Regions from separate parts of the Streptomyces cyslabdanicus genome, predicted to be linked through region 2. Evidence: riboswitches for the same ligand, from Rfam matches in the RefSeq annotation. Region 2 holds a riboswitch; each other region holds the start of a gene.
The links. Region 2 has a riboswitch for cyclic di-AMP ahead of ACTYVM_RS28620 (M23 family metallopeptidase). Riboswitches for the same ligand answer to the same signal wherever they lie in the genome.

Region 1: it holds a riboswitch for cyclic di-AMP, as region 2 does, so the genes downstream of both, ACTYVM_RS02185 (C40 family peptidase) here and ACTYVM_RS28620 (M23 family metallopeptidase) in region 2, are expected to answer to the same signal.
Region 3: it holds a riboswitch for cyclic di-AMP, as region 2 does, so the genes downstream of both, ACTYVM_RS25565 (transglycosylase SLT domain-containing protein) here and ACTYVM_RS28620 (M23 family metallopeptidase) in region 2, are expected to answer to the same signal.

What each region holds. Positions count from the first base shown of each region.
Region 1 covers NZ_JBQRUW010000002.1:357,921-362,984, forward strand. Annotated here, with positions in the region: gene ACTYVM_RS02180 (bifunctional [glutamine synthetase] adenylyltransferase/[glutamine synthetase]-adenylyl-L-tyrosine phosphorylase) at 1-2,355, opposite strand, end outside; cyclic di-AMP (ydaO/yuaA leader) riboswitch at 2,646-2,826, shown strand; gene ACTYVM_RS02185 (C40 family peptidase) at 2,835-4,049, shown strand; gene ACTYVM_RS02190 (class II glutamine amidotransferase) at 4,217-5,050, shown strand.
Region 2 covers NZ_JBQRUW010000050.1:55,982-61,045, forward strand. Annotated here, with positions in the region: gene ACTYVM_RS28610 (M16 family metallopeptidase) at 1-980, shown strand, start outside; gene ACTYVM_RS28615 (M16 family metallopeptidase) at 977-2,365, shown strand; cyclic di-AMP (ydaO/yuaA leader) riboswitch at 2,601-2,760, shown strand; gene ACTYVM_RS28620 (M23 family metallopeptidase) at 2,773-3,528, shown strand; gene ACTYVM_RS28625 (HPr family phosphocarrier protein) at 3,605-3,886, opposite strand; gene ACTYVM_RS28630 (GNAT family N-acetyltransferase) at 4,062-5,064, shown strand, end outside.
Region 3 covers NZ_JBQRUW010000043.1:9,946-15,009, forward strand. Annotated here, with positions in the region: gene ACTYVM_RS25555 (LolA family protein) at 1-837, opposite strand, end outside; gene ACTYVM_RS25560 (polyprenyl synthetase family protein) at 1,139-2,149, opposite strand; cyclic di-AMP (ydaO/yuaA leader) riboswitch at 2,634-2,821, shown strand; gene ACTYVM_RS25565 (transglycosylase SLT domain-containing protein) at 2,827-3,327, shown strand; gene ACTYVM_RS25570 (HAD family hydrolase) at 3,355-4,158, opposite strand; gene ACTYVM_RS25575 (carboxylate--amine ligase) at 4,254-5,064, opposite strand, start outside.

The DNA of each region.
Region 1 (5,064 bases), on a different contig from region 2:
CCCCTCGGGGCGCAGATCCGCGTCGACCAGCAGCGGCGGATCCGCGCTCGGGATCTGGAGCAGCCGCCGCAGCTCGGCGACCACCCGGGACGCGGCCTCGGCGGCCTCCCGCTCGTCGGCGCCCTCCCACGGCTCGTGCACGAACAGCACGTCCGCGTCCGAGCCGTAGCCCAGCTCGTGCCCGCCGAACCGTCCCATGCCGATGATCGCGAACCGGGTCGGCAGGGTGTCCCCCCACTCCTTGCGCACGACCGCCCGCAGGGTGCCGGCCAGCGTCGCCGCCGTCAGGTCGGACACCGCGCCGCCCACCCGGTCCACGAGCGCGCCCTGGTCCGCCTCGGCGGGCTGGGCCTCGGTGCCGTAGGTGCCGACGATGTCGGCGGCGGCGGTACGGAACAGCTCCCGCCGCCGTACGCCGCGCGCCGCCGTGACGCCCTGCTCGGCGGTCTCCGCACGGCGGACGGCGGCGAGGACCTCCTGCTCCAGCTGGGCGCGCCCGCGCGGTTCGAGGCCGCCCGCGTCGCCGTTCCCCAGCAGGGCCACCGCCTCCGGTGCCCGCATCAGCAGGTCGGGGGCCAGCCGCCCGGCCGACAGCACCCGGGCGAGGTTCTCGGCGGCGGCCCCCTCGTCGCGCAGCAGCCGCAGGTACCAGGGGGTCTTGCCGAGCGCGTCCGACACCTTGCGGAAGTTCAGCAGCCCGGCGTCCGGGTCGGCGGAGTCCGCGAACCACCCCAGCAGCACGGGCAGCAGGGTCCGCTGGATGGCCGCCTTCCTGGTGACGCCGGAAGCCAGCGCCTCCAGGTGGCGCAGGGCCGCGGCCGGATCGGCGTACCCGAGCGCGACCAGCCGCTCCCGCGCGGCCTCCGGCCGCAACCTGGCCTCGCCGGGAGCGAGTTGGGCGACGGCGTCGAGCAGCGGCCGGTAGAACAGCTTCTCGTGCAGCCGGCGCACGACACTGGTGTGTCGTTTCCACTCGCGGGTGAGCTCGGTGATCGGGTCGCTGCGCAGGCCGAGCGACCGTCCGAGCCGGCGCAGATCGGCCTCGTCCTCGGGGACGAGGTGGGTGCGCCGCAGCCGGAACAGCTGGATGCGGTGCTCCAGGGAGCGCAGGAACCGGTAGGCGTCGTCGAGTTGCACGGCGTCCACGCGGCCGACGTACCCGCCGGCGGCCAGCGCCTGCAACGCGTCCAGGGTGGAGCCGCTGCGCAGCGAGCGGTCGGTGCGCCCGTGCACCAACTGAAGCAGCTGCACGGCGAATTCGACGTCGCGCAGACCGCCGGGACCGAGCTTCAGCTCACGCTCGACCTCGGCCACGGGGATGGTCTCGACGACGCGGCGGCGCATCTTCTGCACGTCGGCGACGAAGTTCTCGCGCTCGGCGGCCTGCCAGACCAGCGGGTCGAGTGCGGCGATGTACTGGCCGCCCAGCTCCAGGTCGCCGGCCACCGGGCGGGCCTTGAGCAGCGCCTGGAACTCCCAGGTCTTGGCCCACCGCTGGTAGTAGGCGACGTGGCTGCTGAGGGTGCGCACCAGCGGCCCGTTGCGGCCCTCGGGCCGCAGGTTGGCGTCGACCGGCCAGATCGAGCCCTCCACGGTCGTCTCGGAGCAGATCCGCATCATGTGCGAGGCGAGCGCGGTCGCGGCGCGCAGGGCCTTGACCTCGTCGGCCCCGTCCGCGGCCTCCCCGACGAAGATCACGTCGACGTCGGAGACGTAGTTGAGTTCGTGGCCGCCGCACTTGCCCATCGCGATCACCGCGAGCCGGCACAGCGCGTCGTCCTCGGGCGCGGCGGCCCGCGCGAGCCGGAGCGCGGCGCGCAGGGTGGCGGTGGCGAGGTCGGCGAGTTCGGCGGCGGTCTCGGCGACATCGGTGGTGCCGCACACGTCGCGGGCCGCGATGGACAGCAGGCAGCGCCGGTAGGCGACGCGCAGCGCGACCGGGTCGCCGGCCTCGGCGAGCCCCTGCTCGAACTCCGCCACGCCCGGGTGCAGGTCGCGCGGCTCGTAGGTGACCAGCGCCCGCCAGTCGCCGGCGTGCCGGGCGAGGTGGTCGCCGAGCGCGGCGGAGGCGCCGAGCACGCCGAGCAGCCGGTCGCGCAGCGGCTTGGCCGCTATCAGCGTGTCGAGCAGCTCGCGGCGGGCCTTGGACTCCGGCTGCGCCTCCAGCAACCGGACCAGACCGCCCAGCGCGAGGTCCGGGTCGGCGGTGGCGCCCAGCGCCTCCAGCAGCACCGGGTCGTCCCGGAGCGGGGCGAGGTCCGGGCCCTCCAGCAGCCGCTCGGCGTCCGAGGCATGGATGAAGCCGTGCCGCAGCAGCCGCGTGAAGGTACTGCTCCTGCGTCCCGGCGCCGTCATCCCGGCCTCCCGTCGGATCAAGCCCGTCCTGGCCAGAGCCTATCCGCACTCCCGGCCCGGGGCCCTGACGGCGGACCCGCCTTCCCCCGCCGGTCGAAACCGGACGGCACCGGCAGGTGCTTCTCCGGGCCGACGCCGGCGGCCACCGGAGTGCAGCCACCCGCACACGTACCGTGAAAGTCACGAAAACGTAGCGGACATATCACGCACCAACCTTCACAGCAGTCACACGCGTTGGCTAGCGTGCCCGGCGGGCACCCCGTACCCCCGCCGGCGAACAACGCCGGGACGGGTGGCCCGCGCCGAGTCCGGTGCGCTTCACGGCAGCCGGAGCCGGGGACCCAACTCATCCCTGGGGTGAATCGGTCCCGTACACGCGTCCCCCACAGCGTGCACGGGACGGTAGGGCAGCCCTTCCGACCACCCGCCCGAACCCGACAGCCAACCCGGTAGGCGGTCCGTGGAAGGAGTCGCCACCCTTGGCGTCGCACCGCAAAGCCCGGCCCACGGCGACCCGCATCGCCGGACTGCGCACGTCCCCGGCCCTCGGTCTGACGACCGCGGCCCTCACCTCCGTGGCCCTGCTGTCCCAGACGGCGAACGCCGCGCCCGCGCAGCCCGGCAGACCCAGCCTCGAAGAGGTGCAGAAGAGGGTCGACGACCTCTTCCACCAGGCCGAAGTGGCCACCGAGAAGTACAACGCGTCGAAGGAGAGGACCGCCACGCAGCGCCAGCGCGTGAACGGCCTCCTCGACGACGTGGCGAAGCGTGCCGAGAAACTGAACGAGGCGCGGAACGAACTCGGCTCGTTCGCCGCCGCCCAGTACCGCACGGGCGGAATCTCCGGCACCGCGACGCTGCTGCTCGCGAAGGACCCCCAGCAGTACTTCGCCCAGGACCATCTGATGAGCCAGCTCACCGAGCGGCAGAAGAAGGCCGTGGACGACTACCAGACCGCGCAGCTCGCGACGGCGAAGAAGCGCACCGAGGCGGCGGGGATCCTGGAGTCGCTGACCACCTCGCAGAACGAGCTGAGGACCAGCAAGCAGGACGTCCAGCAGAAGCTCACCGAGGCACGCCGGCTGCTGTCGACGCTGACCGCCGAGGAGAAGGCGCGGCTGGCGGCGATCGAGAAGAAGAAGCAGGAGGTCGCCCGGCAGAAGGCCGCGGAGCTGGCCCGCCGGCAGGCGGCGGAGGAGGCGGCGGCGGCGAAGAAGCGCCAACAGGAGGAGGCGGCGAAGAGCTCCGACGCGCAGGCGAGCAGCGGAACGGGCGCGGACACGAGCGCCGGATCGAGCACGGGTACGGGCACGAGCACGAGCGCCGGATCGAGCACCGGCTATGCCGCCAAGGCCGCCAAGGTCATCGACTTCGCAAGGGCCCAGATGGGCAAGCCGTACGTGTGGGGCGCCTCCGGCCCCGACTCGTACGACTGCTCCGGGCTCACGCAGGCCGCCTGGAAGTCCGCCGGGATATCACTGCCGCGCACCACCTGGGACCAGGTGGGGGTCGGCACGACCGTCCCCGTCTCCGAAGCCCAGCCCGGCGACCTGGTCTTCTTCTACGACGACATCAGCCACGTCGGGATCTACATCGGCGACGGCATGATGATCCACGCGCCGCACTCGGGCGCGAACGTCCGCGAGGAGTCGATCTACTACATGCCGATCCACAGCGTCGTCCGCCCCGCGTGACGCGCGTGCCGGACGCCTGGTGCTGGCACCGGACAGGGAAGGGCCCGCACCCGAAGGCGCCGGCCCTTCGCTGTCGGCATGCGGCGGGTGGGGCCGCGGCGCACGCTGGTTCTTGTACCTGCCGGAGGCGGGAGGCCGCGCGGGCGGACAGTGGAGGTGCGTCGTCCATGTGCCGTTGGCTTGCCTATGCGGGGACACCCGTACTGCTCGATGACGTCCTGTACCAGCCGGACCACTCGCTGATCGACCAGAGCCTGCACTCGCGGATGGGCATGGAGACGACCAACGGCGACGGGTTCGGCATCGGCTGGTACACGCCGGAGGCCGACAGCCCGGCGGTCGTGCGGGACACCGGCCCGGCATGGAACAACCGCAACCTGCGGGAGATAGCGCAGCACGTCCGGTCACCGCTGTTCTTCGCCCACATCCGGGCCTCGACCGGCACGGCGGTGCAGCAGACCAACTGCCATCCCTTCCGCCACGGCCGGTGGATGTGGATGCACAACGGCGCGATCAACGAGTTCGACAGGCTCAGGAGGGAACTCTGCCTGGCCGTCGACCCGGGGCTCTTCTCCCGCATCGAGGGATCGACGGACTCCGAGGTGATGTTCTTCCTGGCCCTCACCTTCGGCCTCGACGACGATCCGCCGGGCGCGGTGGCACGCATGGCGGGGTTCGTCGAGCGGACGGGCCGCGAGCAGGGCGTGCGGCACCCGCTCCAGATGACGGTCGCGGTCTCCGACGGCGACCGGACCTGGGCATTCCGCTACTCCAGCGAAGGTGCCTCGCGGAGCCTCTTCTACAGCACCCGCTTCGACGCCCTGCGGGTGCTCCACCCCGACGTCACGTTCCCGCGGGGGCTGTCGGAGGAGTCCCGCCTGATCGTGTCGGAGCCCCTCAGCAGCCTCGCCGGCGCCTGGAACGAGGTTCCGGAGGGCAGCTACGGCGCCGTTCGCCCGGATTCGGACATCCTGCGCCCCTTCGAACCCCAGCCCGCGTAGACCGAGGGCGTTCC
Region 2 (5,064 bases):
AGTCCATGGAGAACCAGCGCGACGTCGTCAAGAACGAGCGCCGCCAGCGCTACGACAACGTCCCCTACGGCACCGCCTTCGAGCGGCTGACCGCCCTCGCCTACCCGGAGGGCCACCCGTACCACCACACGCCGATCGGGTCCATGGCGGACCTGGACGCGGCCACCCTGGAGGACGCGCGCGCGTTCTTCCGCACGTACTACGCGCCGAACAACGCCGTCCTGTCGGTCGTCGGTGACATCGACCCGGAGCAGACGCTCGCCTGGATCGAGAAGTACTTCGGCTCCATCGCGTCCCACGACGGCAAGCCCGAGCCCCGCGACGGCTCCCTGCCCGAGGTCATCGGCAGGCAGCGGCGCGAGGTCGTCAAGGAGGAGGTCCCGGCCCGCGCCCTGATGGCCGCCTACCGTCTGCCGCACGACGGCACGCGCGCGTCCGACGCGGCCGACCTGGCGCTCACCATCCTCGGCGGCGGCGAGTCCTCCCGGCTCTACAACCGGCTGGTGCGCCGCGACCGCACGGCCGTCGCGGCCGGCTTCGGACTGCTGCGGCTGGCCGGCGCGCCCTCCCTGGGCTGGCTGGACGTGAAGACCTCCGGCGACGTCGAGGTGCCCGTCATCGAGTCGGCCATCGACGAGGAGCTCGCCCGGTTCGCCGAACAGGGCCCGACGGCCGAGGAGATGGAGCGTGCCCAGGCCCAGCTGGAGCGCGAGTGGCTGGACCGCCTCGGCACGGTCGCCGGCCGCGCCGACGAACTGTGCCGCTACGCCGTCCTGTTCGGCGACCCGCAGCTCGCCCTGACCGCCGTCAAGCGCGTCCTGGAGGTGACGCCCGAGGAGGTCCAGGAGGTCGCCAAGTCCCGGCTGCGCCCCGACAACCGCGCGGTGCTCGTCTACGAGCCGACCGCCGCCGACGCGCAGGACGACGCCCAGGACGCGGACGCCGCGGCCACCGACGAGACCGAGGAGGCGGCGAAGTGACCGAGCTCGCCACGATGGAGTTCCACCCCCAGCCCCGGGCCGGCGCGGCCAAGCCGTGGGCGTTCCCCGCACCCGAGCGCGGGACGCTGGACAACGGCCTGACGGTGCTGCGCTGCCACCGCCCCGGCCAGCAGGTCGTCGCCGTCGAGGTACTGCTGGACGCACCCCTGGACGCGGAGCCGGCCGGCCTGGACGGCGTCGCCACGATCATGGCGCGCGCCTTCTCCGAGGGCACCGACCAGCACTCCGCCGAGGAGTTCGCCGCCGAGCTGGAGCGCGCGGGCGCCACCCTCGACGCGCACGCCGACCACCCCGGCGTACGGCTGAGCCTGGAAGTCCCCGCCTCCCGCCTGGCCAAGGGACTCGGCCTGCTGTCCGACGCCCTCAGGGCGCCCGCGTTCGCCGACAGCGAGGTCGAGCGACTGGTGCGCAACCGGCTCGACGAGATCCCGCACGAGCTGGCCAACCCGGCCCGCCGCGCCGCCAAGGAGCTGTCCAAGGAACTCTTCCCGGCCGACGCGCGCATGTCGCGTCCGCGCCAGGGCACCGAGGAGACGGTCGGCGCCATCGACGCGGCGGCCGTGCGCGCCTTCTACGACCGGCACGTGCGCCCGGCCACGGCCACCGCCGTGGTCGTCGGCGACCTCACCGGCGTCGACCTCGACGAGCTGCTGGGCCGGACCCTGGGCGCCTGGACCGCCTCGCCCGCCAAGCCGCGGCCCGTGCCGCCGGTGACCGCCGACGACACCGGCCGCGTGGTCATCGTGGACCGGCCCGGCGCCGTCCAGACGCAGCTGCTCATCGGCCGGATCGGCCCCGACCGGCACGCCCGCGTGTGGCCCGCCCAGGTGCTCGGCACCTACTGCCTCGGCGGCACCCTCACCTCCCGCCTGGACCGCGTCCTGCGCGAGGAGAAGGGATACACCTACGGGGTGCGGGCGTTCGGTCAGGTGCTGCGGTCGGCCCCCGACGGGTCGGGCGCCGCGATGCTCGCCATCAGCGGCTCGGTCGACACCCCGAACACCGGCCCGGCCCTGGACGACCTGTTCACGGTGTTGCGCAAGCTCGCCGCGGAGGGCCTCACCGACCCCGAGCGGGACGTCGCCGTGCAGAACCTCGTCGGTGTGGCGCCGCTGAAGTACGAGACGGCGGCCGCCGTGGCCGGCACGCTGGCCGACCAGGTCGAGCAGCACCTGCCCGACGACTACCAGGCGACGCTCTACCAGCAGCTCGCCGCGACCGGCACGGTGGAGGCCACCGCGGCCGTCGTCAACGCGTTCCCGGTGGACCGTCTGGTGACGGTCCTCGTCGGTGACGCGGCGCAGATCAAGGAGCCCGTCGAGGCCCTGGGCGTCGGCCGGGTCGTCGTCGTCACGGCCGAGTAGAGGCCCGCCTCGCCACCGCCGAGCGCGGCGAGGGGCACACGCGCGCATGGGGCCCTGGTGACCGAAACGTCACCAGGGCCCTGCGTTGTCCTGAAGTTGTCCGAATTGAGGGGGAGGTTGCCTGTCTGCCCTGTGGTGTGCGCTACAAAACATCTGATCCGTTTGGGGATTGAAAGCGGTCCCGTCTAGCGTCGGTCCGGCTGTTCGTCGGGCAGTGCGCCGCGTCCGCGGCACCGGACAGTCATCGCCGAGTCCCCGTACGGCGCGAGCCAGGGGAGCCGGGGACCCACCGTCCCTGGGGTGAATCGGCCGTCCGCGCGCGACGCGCGGGGCCGTAGGAGACCTTCCTGCTCCGAACCCGTCAGCTAACCCGGTAGGCGACAGGGAAGGAAAGGACCCACGTCTCCATGGCGTTCACCCGCGCCGCCGGGAAGCACCGACGGCCGAGCCGGATGCACCGCACCACCGCCCGCGCGGCGGGCGTCGCGGCCCTGGCCACCACCGGTGTCATCGGCACGCTCACCGCCCCGGCCCTCGCCGCCGACGTTCCCGCCCTCGAGGACACCGGCCTCACCCCGGTAGTCACCCTCGGCGACAGCGTCGCCGCGAAGATCGAGGCCCAGGCCGTCGCCCAGCACCGGGCCGCCGCGCGCAAGCAGGCCGAGGCGGCCGCGCGCAAGAAGGCCGCGGAGCGGGCGGCGAAGGAGCGCGAGGCCAAGGCCCGCGCCGCCCGCGAGGCCGAGCGCAAGCGCCTCAACGCCTTCGTGGCGCCGATCCTCGACTCCTACATATCGACCGGCTACCGGGTCGGTGGCTCCCTGTGGTCCTCCGGCACCCACACCGGTGTCGACTTCCACGCCGCGAGCGGCACCCCCGTCCACGCGGTCGGCCTCGGCACCGTCGTCGACGCCGGCTGGGGCGGCGCGTACGGCAACCAGGTCGTGATCAGGATGGCCGACGGCATGTACACCCAGTACGGGCACCTGTCGTCCATCGCGGTCTCGGTGGGCCAGCGGGTCGTCCCGGGCCAGCGGATCGGCCTGTCCGGCGCGACCGGCAACGTCACCGGACCGCACCTGCACTTCGAGGCCCGTACGACCCCGGACTACGGCTCCGACGTCGACCCCGTGGCCTACCTCCGCAAGCACGGCGTCCACGTCTGATTCCCTGCGCCGACGCGGCGAAGCCGTGCCACCCGGACGGGGCGGCACGGCTTCGGTGCTTCACCGGTCCTGCCGGTCAGACCGTCTCGGGAAGCTCCTCGAGCCCCTCGGCGACCAGCTTGGCCAGCCGGTCCAGCGCGGCGTCCGCGCCGTCGGCGTCGGAGGCCAGGACGATCTCCTCGCCGCCCTCGGCGCCGAGGCCGAGCACGGCCAGCATGGAGGCCGCGTTGACGGGCGTGCCGTCGGCCTTGGCGATCGTCACGGGGATGCCTGCGGCCGTGGCGGCCCGGACGAAGATGGAGGCGGGGCGGGCGTGGAGACCCTCGGCCCAGCCGACGTTGACGCGGCGCTCAGCCATGTGTTGCTGCCCTTCAGGTGATCAGGGTTGTCTAGACCAGTTTTCCATATGTGGAACAGGTCCGGAGCGGCGCGTGCGCCGCTCCGGGTGGCATCGGACCGCGGCCTCGGTCCGATGGGTGTCCTCCACAGACTGCCTCGCGCCGCTGTCGGACGCGAGCCGTACGCTGGGGCGCATGCAGACCTCGCCGGACCGGCACGAGTACCCCGCCCACTGGGAGGCCGACGTGGTGCTGCGCGACGGCGGCACCGCGAGGATCCGCCCCATCACCGCCGACGACGCCGACCGTCTGGTCAGCTTCTACGAACAGGTGTCGGACGAGTCCAAGTATTACCGCTTCTTCGCGCCCTACCCGCGTCTGTCCGCGAAGGACGTCCACCGCTTCACGCACCACGACTTCGTGGATCGGGTGGGACTCGCGGCCACGGTCGGCGGCGAGTTCATCGCCACCGTACGCTACGACCGCGTCGGCGTGGACGGCATGCCCGCCTCGGCGCCCTCCGACGAGGCCGAGGTCGCCTTCCTGGTGCAGGACGCCCACCAGGGACGCGGGGTCGCCTCCGCGCTCCTTGAGCACATCGCGGCCGTCGCCCGCGAGCGTGGCATCCGCCGCTTCACCGCCGAGGTGCTTCCGGCCAACACCAAGATGATCAAGGTGTTCACGGACGCCGGGTACACCCAGAAGCGCAGCTTCGAGGACGGCGTCGTACGCCTGGAGTTCGACCTCGAGCCGACCGACCGCTCGCTGGCCGTACAGCGCGCACGGGAGCAGCGGGCCGAGGGGCGGTCGGTACGGCGGCTCCTGGCGCCCGGCTCGGTCGCCGTCATCGGCGTGGGCCGCGCGCGCGGCGGCGTGGGCCGCGGCATCCTCGACAACATCCGCGACGCCGGGTTCACCGGCCGACTGCACGCCGTGAACCGGGCCTTCGGCGAGGACCGCGAGGAGATCGACGGGGTGCCCGCCCACCGCTCGGTGCGGGACATCGACGGGCCCGTGGACCTCGCCGTCGTCGCCGTGCCGGCCGAGCACGTCCCGGACGCCGTCGCCGAGTGCGGCGAGCACGGCGTGCAGGGGCTCGTCGTGATCTCCGCGGGCTACGCGGAGAGCGGCCCCGAGGGACGTGAGCGGCAGCGCGCGCTCGTACGGCAGGCGCGGACGTACGGCATGCGGATCATCG
Region 3 (5,064 bases), on a different contig from region 2:
CGCGCCCTTGGGCGGGGTGAAGTCGAAGGTCGAGGCGGCCGGCTTGGCGAAGCTGATCCGGGTGAAGCCCGCGTCCAGCACGGCGGCGCCGCCGCTCGCCGGGGTGAGCGTGAACTTCAGCGGCAGCCCGGTCTTGGCGTCCACCGCGATGCTGATCACGCCGACCGTGGTGCCGGAGGCGTGCTTCGGCTCGATGACCAGCCTGTAGGCGTCGCGTCCGGCGACCTGCGCGGTGCCGTCGACCTTCACCGAGGTGGTGTCGTCGACCGACTTCAGGGCCTCGTCGGCGAAGTTCTTGGGCGTGGCGGGGGCCTCGTCCCGGTGTTTGCCGGCGCTGTCGCCCGCGGTGCTGTGGAAGACCTCGTTCGACTTGCTGTCGTAGCCCCAGACGTCCTTGCCGTTGTGGATGAGGCTGTACTCGGCGGCGCTCTCGATCAGCGAGACCTTCTGCCGGTCCTCGCCGTCGGACGCGACGCGCAGGGTGTGCGTGCCGGAGGCCAGCTCGGGCAGCTTTGACGCCGGGTCGGCTGACGAACCGTCACCATCCCTGGCCGCGCCGGAGGCCAGGCCGCTTTCCAGGCCGCCGAGGTTCGGCAGGCCGAGGTCCGTGCTGACCTTGACGGTTCCGGACAGGTGCTGGACGTCCGACTGGGCGATCTTCTCTATGAGTTGCTGTGCGCTGATCTTCGGCAGGTCGGGGTCGCCGGACGCGGCGAGTGCCGGGACGAGCCCGATGGTCGCCGCCGCCACCCCCACCACCGTGACCGGGACGACGTAGCGCGCGGCCTTGCGGCGCCCCGCGCGCAGGTCGTCGGCTTCGGATCCGTTCGGTGCCATGTGTGCCCTACCTCCGTCTTCGGCGGCGGCTGTCCTTCTGCACGGGGATGTCACCCTCAGCCGCCATTCTCACCCAGATCGGTGAGGAGTGGTGTGTGGTCCGTGGTGTCCATCTGACCAAATCGGCCGGGTGAAAGCGTCAGACCGCGGAGCCAACTCCGTGTACGCCTGCGGTATGACACGCGAAGGGCGACGCCTCCCCCACCCCGTAGGGGTCAGGGTGGAGAACGCCGCTCGAAGGGGCCGCCCGGCGGGGGTGTCCGGCGGGGGTGTCCGGTGAGGTCGCGGAGCCGGACAGGCGTCAGCCGGCCCGGTGCACCACGGCGTCGCAGAGCTGGAGCAGCGCGGCCTTCGCGTCGCACTCCCGCAGCGGCGCCAGCGCGGCCCGCGCCTCCTCGGCGTAGCGCACGGTGTCCCGGCGGGCCTGTTCCAGCGCCGGGTGCACCCGCAGTGCCGCCAGCGCCTGAGCGTGCCGCGCGTCGTCGGTCAGGTCGGAGTCCAGCAGCTCGCACAGGGCGATGTCCTCGGGCAGCCCCAGCCGGGCCGCGCGCTCGCGCAGCCGCAGCACCGGCAGCGTGGCGATGCCCTCGCGCAGATCGGTGCCGGGCGTCTTGCCCGACTCGTGCGAGTCGGAGGCGATGTCCAGGACGTCGTCCGCCAGCTGGAAGGCGACGCCCAGCCGCTCGCCGTACTGCGTCAGCACGTCCACGACCGTCTCGTCGGCGCCGGACATCATCGCGCCGAACCGGCACGACACCGCCACCAGCGATCCGGTCTTGCCGCCCAGCACGTCCAGGTAGTGGTCGACCGGGTCCCGGCCGTCCTGCGGCCCGGCGGTCTCCAGGATCTGCCCGGTGACCAGCCGCTCGAACGCCACGGCCTGCACCCGCACGGCCTCCGGGCCGAGGTCGGCGAGGATCTGCGAGGCCCGGGCGAACAGGAAGTCGCCGGTCAGGACCGCGACGGAGTTGCCCCAGCGGGTGTTGGCGCTGGCCACCCCGCGACGCACGGCGGCCTCGTCCATCACGTCGTCGTGGTAGAGGGTCGCCAGGTGGGTCAGCTCCACCACCACGGCCGACGGCACGATCCCCGGCGCGTACCGGTCCCCGAACTGGGACGCGAGCATCACGAGCAGCGGCCGGAACCGCTTCCCACCAGCCCTGACGAGGTGCTGGGCGGCCCCCGTGATGAACGGGACCTCGCTCTTGGTGGCTTCGAGCAGCCCTTCCTCGACAGCCGCCAATCCGGCCTGGACATCGGCTTCGAGAGCCTGGTCCCGCACGGTCAGCCCGAATGGCCCGACGACGGTCACGAGGGGTCTCCTGTCTGCTGGTGTCTGCTGGGATTACACGGTTTGTCGATAGGTCGCTGCCCTCACTCAAGTCAGCGTATCCGGTCACGTTTCGATCACCGATATCGCCCACCTATACGGGCCAGGGCACATCACCCGACGTGACCACCGTCACGCACCCGCCCCACAGCTCCCTCCGCGCTCACCCATGCGGTCCGATTTGCCCCTATTGGGGTTTCAATTCTCTTTAGTGGTAATTGCCCGTCAGGCGCCCACCCCGTGAGTTGGGTCACGCCGCCCTCCGTTCACGTCACCCCTCGCACTCCTTCACATTGCCTTTACGCGCAGCCGAGTTGAACCCTGGCAGCCACAAAGGATCAAGCACCACATACACGCCGGACCAAGGTCAAATAGTGCGATGTGTGATTCCGGCACTTGTTCGGGACATCTGGTCTCGCATACGTTCCCGGCCATCGGGCGGAACGCCGAATCCTGCCGCCGCCCGTAACCCCAACGACCGAACGAACCATGGCAGGAGCGGGGGACCCAGGTAAGTCGCCGGGCCGGGCTCGTACGTCCTACGTCGTACGCCGCGCCGGAACGGCTCGGGGTGAAGCCGCGCCTTTCGGGGCGCGGCCGGGCACCTCCCCGCCCGAACCCGACAGCTCACCTCGCAGGCGACGGAGAGGAACACCCCCATGCCTGCAAACGGTCAGCGCCGCTCTACCCGTACCGCCCGCCTCGTTCGCGCCCTCGCCGTCACCGGCACCGGCGCAGCCGTCCTCGCCGTGCCGCTGCTCGGCGCGACGACCGCGTCCGCCGCGACCCCGGTCTCGTCCAACGTGACCACCCTCAAGACGGCCTCGAACCTCGGCTACCCGAACAACCTCGACGGCTGGATCCGGGCCTCCCTCCAGGTCATGGCCGAGAAGGGCATCCCGGGCTCCTACAACGGCATCTACCGCAACATCATCCGCGAGTCCTCCGGCAACCCGCGGGCCATCAACCTCTGGGACTCCAACGCGGCCAAGGGCATCCCGTCCAAGGGCCTGCTCCAGGTCATCGACCCGACCTTCAGGGCCTACCACGTGAACGGCACGTCGTGGGACATCTACGACCCGGTCGCCAACATCACGGCCGCCTGCAACTACGCGGCCAAGCGGTACGGCTCGATGGACAACGTCTACAGCGCCTACTGACAGGTCCGCTGCCGGCCCGCACACCGGCTAGCCAAGCAATCGTTCGAGGACGACGGCGATGCCGTCGTCCTCGTTCGACGTCGTGACCTCGTCGGCCACCGCCTTGAGCTCGGGGTGGGCGTTGGCCATGGCGACCCCCCGGGCGGCCCACCGGAACATCGGGATGTCGTTGGGCATGTCGCCGAAGGCGAGGGCGCGCTCGCGGCCCAGTCCCAGGTGTTCGGCGGCCAGCGCCAGTCCGGTCGCCTTGGTGATGCCGCAGGGCTGGAGTTCGACGGTCCCGGGTCCCGACATGGTGACGGTGGCGAGGGAGCCCACCGCGCCGCGGGCCGCCGCCGCCAGCTCGTCGTCGGACAGCACCGGGTGGCGCAGCAGCACCTTGCTGATGGGCGCGCGCCACAGGTCGTCGCGCCGTTCGACCCGTACGGCGGGCAGCGCCGGGTGCGGCATGAGGTACCCCGGCTCGATGAGCGTGAGCCCCTCGGCCCCGTCCTGGTCGACCGCGGCGTACACCTCCCCCACCTCCGCCTCGATCTTGCCGAGCGCGGTCTCGGCCTGTTCCCGGTCCAGGGTGACCGACCACAGCAGGCGGTCGCTGCCGGCGTCGTAGAGCTGTGCGCCCTGACCGCACACCGCGAGTCCCGTGGTGCCGAGGACGCCGAGCAGTTCCCGCACCCTCGGCGCCGGCCGTCCGGTCACCACGAGGTGCCGGGCACCGGCGGCCGCCGCCCTCGCGAGCGCGGTGAGGGACCGCTCGGAGACGGTGTCGTCGCCGCGCAGCAGCGTTCCGTCCAGGTCGGTGGCGATGAGGTCGAATGCGAGGGCGGCCATGATCAGAGAATACGGATGCCCCGGCCCGCCGACTCGACCGGAGCCGGACCACCGCGGCGGTCACCGCGTTCCCGGCTCCCCTCCCTCCAACTCCCTTACTGATGAGGGTCCTTGAGCGTGACCGGCGAGGTGGCGCTCAACCGTGGGTCGCCGCAGGACGGCCGGCCGGCCGTCGCGCCGCCGCGTCGGTTGGTCCGCCACAGCTGATAGAGGTGCCGGGCGCCCGGCCGCACGAAGCGCGCGAGCATCGTGACGAACGGCAACGGGTCGTCCCCCGCGAACCAGGCCAGCTCCGTGCCGCTCGCCCTCGCCGGCGCGTGCGGCGTCGTGTAGCCGCTGCGGCGGTAGGCGAGGAGGGCGGGCAGGTCGATGTTCTCCACGACATACCGGTGGCCGGCGCGCTGCCCGCCCTCCGGAACGGGGCGGCCGGTCAGGTCCAGGTGCATGGCCCGTACGACGTCCACGCCCGACCCGCTCTCGAAGAGCCGGAACTGCGCGCCCATCCGCGGATTGAAGTCGAGGAGCTTGTACTGCCCGTCGCGCCGGTCGTAACGCAGGTCGAGGTCGACGATGCCGGTGAAGCCGATCTGCTTGATGAACCGTGCGGCGAGGTCGGCGAGTTCCGGGTTGTCGACGACGTACGCGTTCGCCGTCATACCCGCGTGCGGCGGCCAGGAGCGGACCTTGACACCGGTGAACATCGCCAGCGGCGTGGAGTCCCGGTCGAAGTAGGCGTGCACGATCCAGTCCTCGGCCTCCTCCCGCGGCAGGTACTCCTGGAGGATCACGCCGGGCCGCTCGCCCCAGTCGCGCGCCAGGGCCAGCAGGCCTTCGCGGGTGTTGATCCTCGTGGTGCCGTTCACCGCGGGGCTGCTGCGCCGCACGAACGCCTCGCGGTTCTTGGCC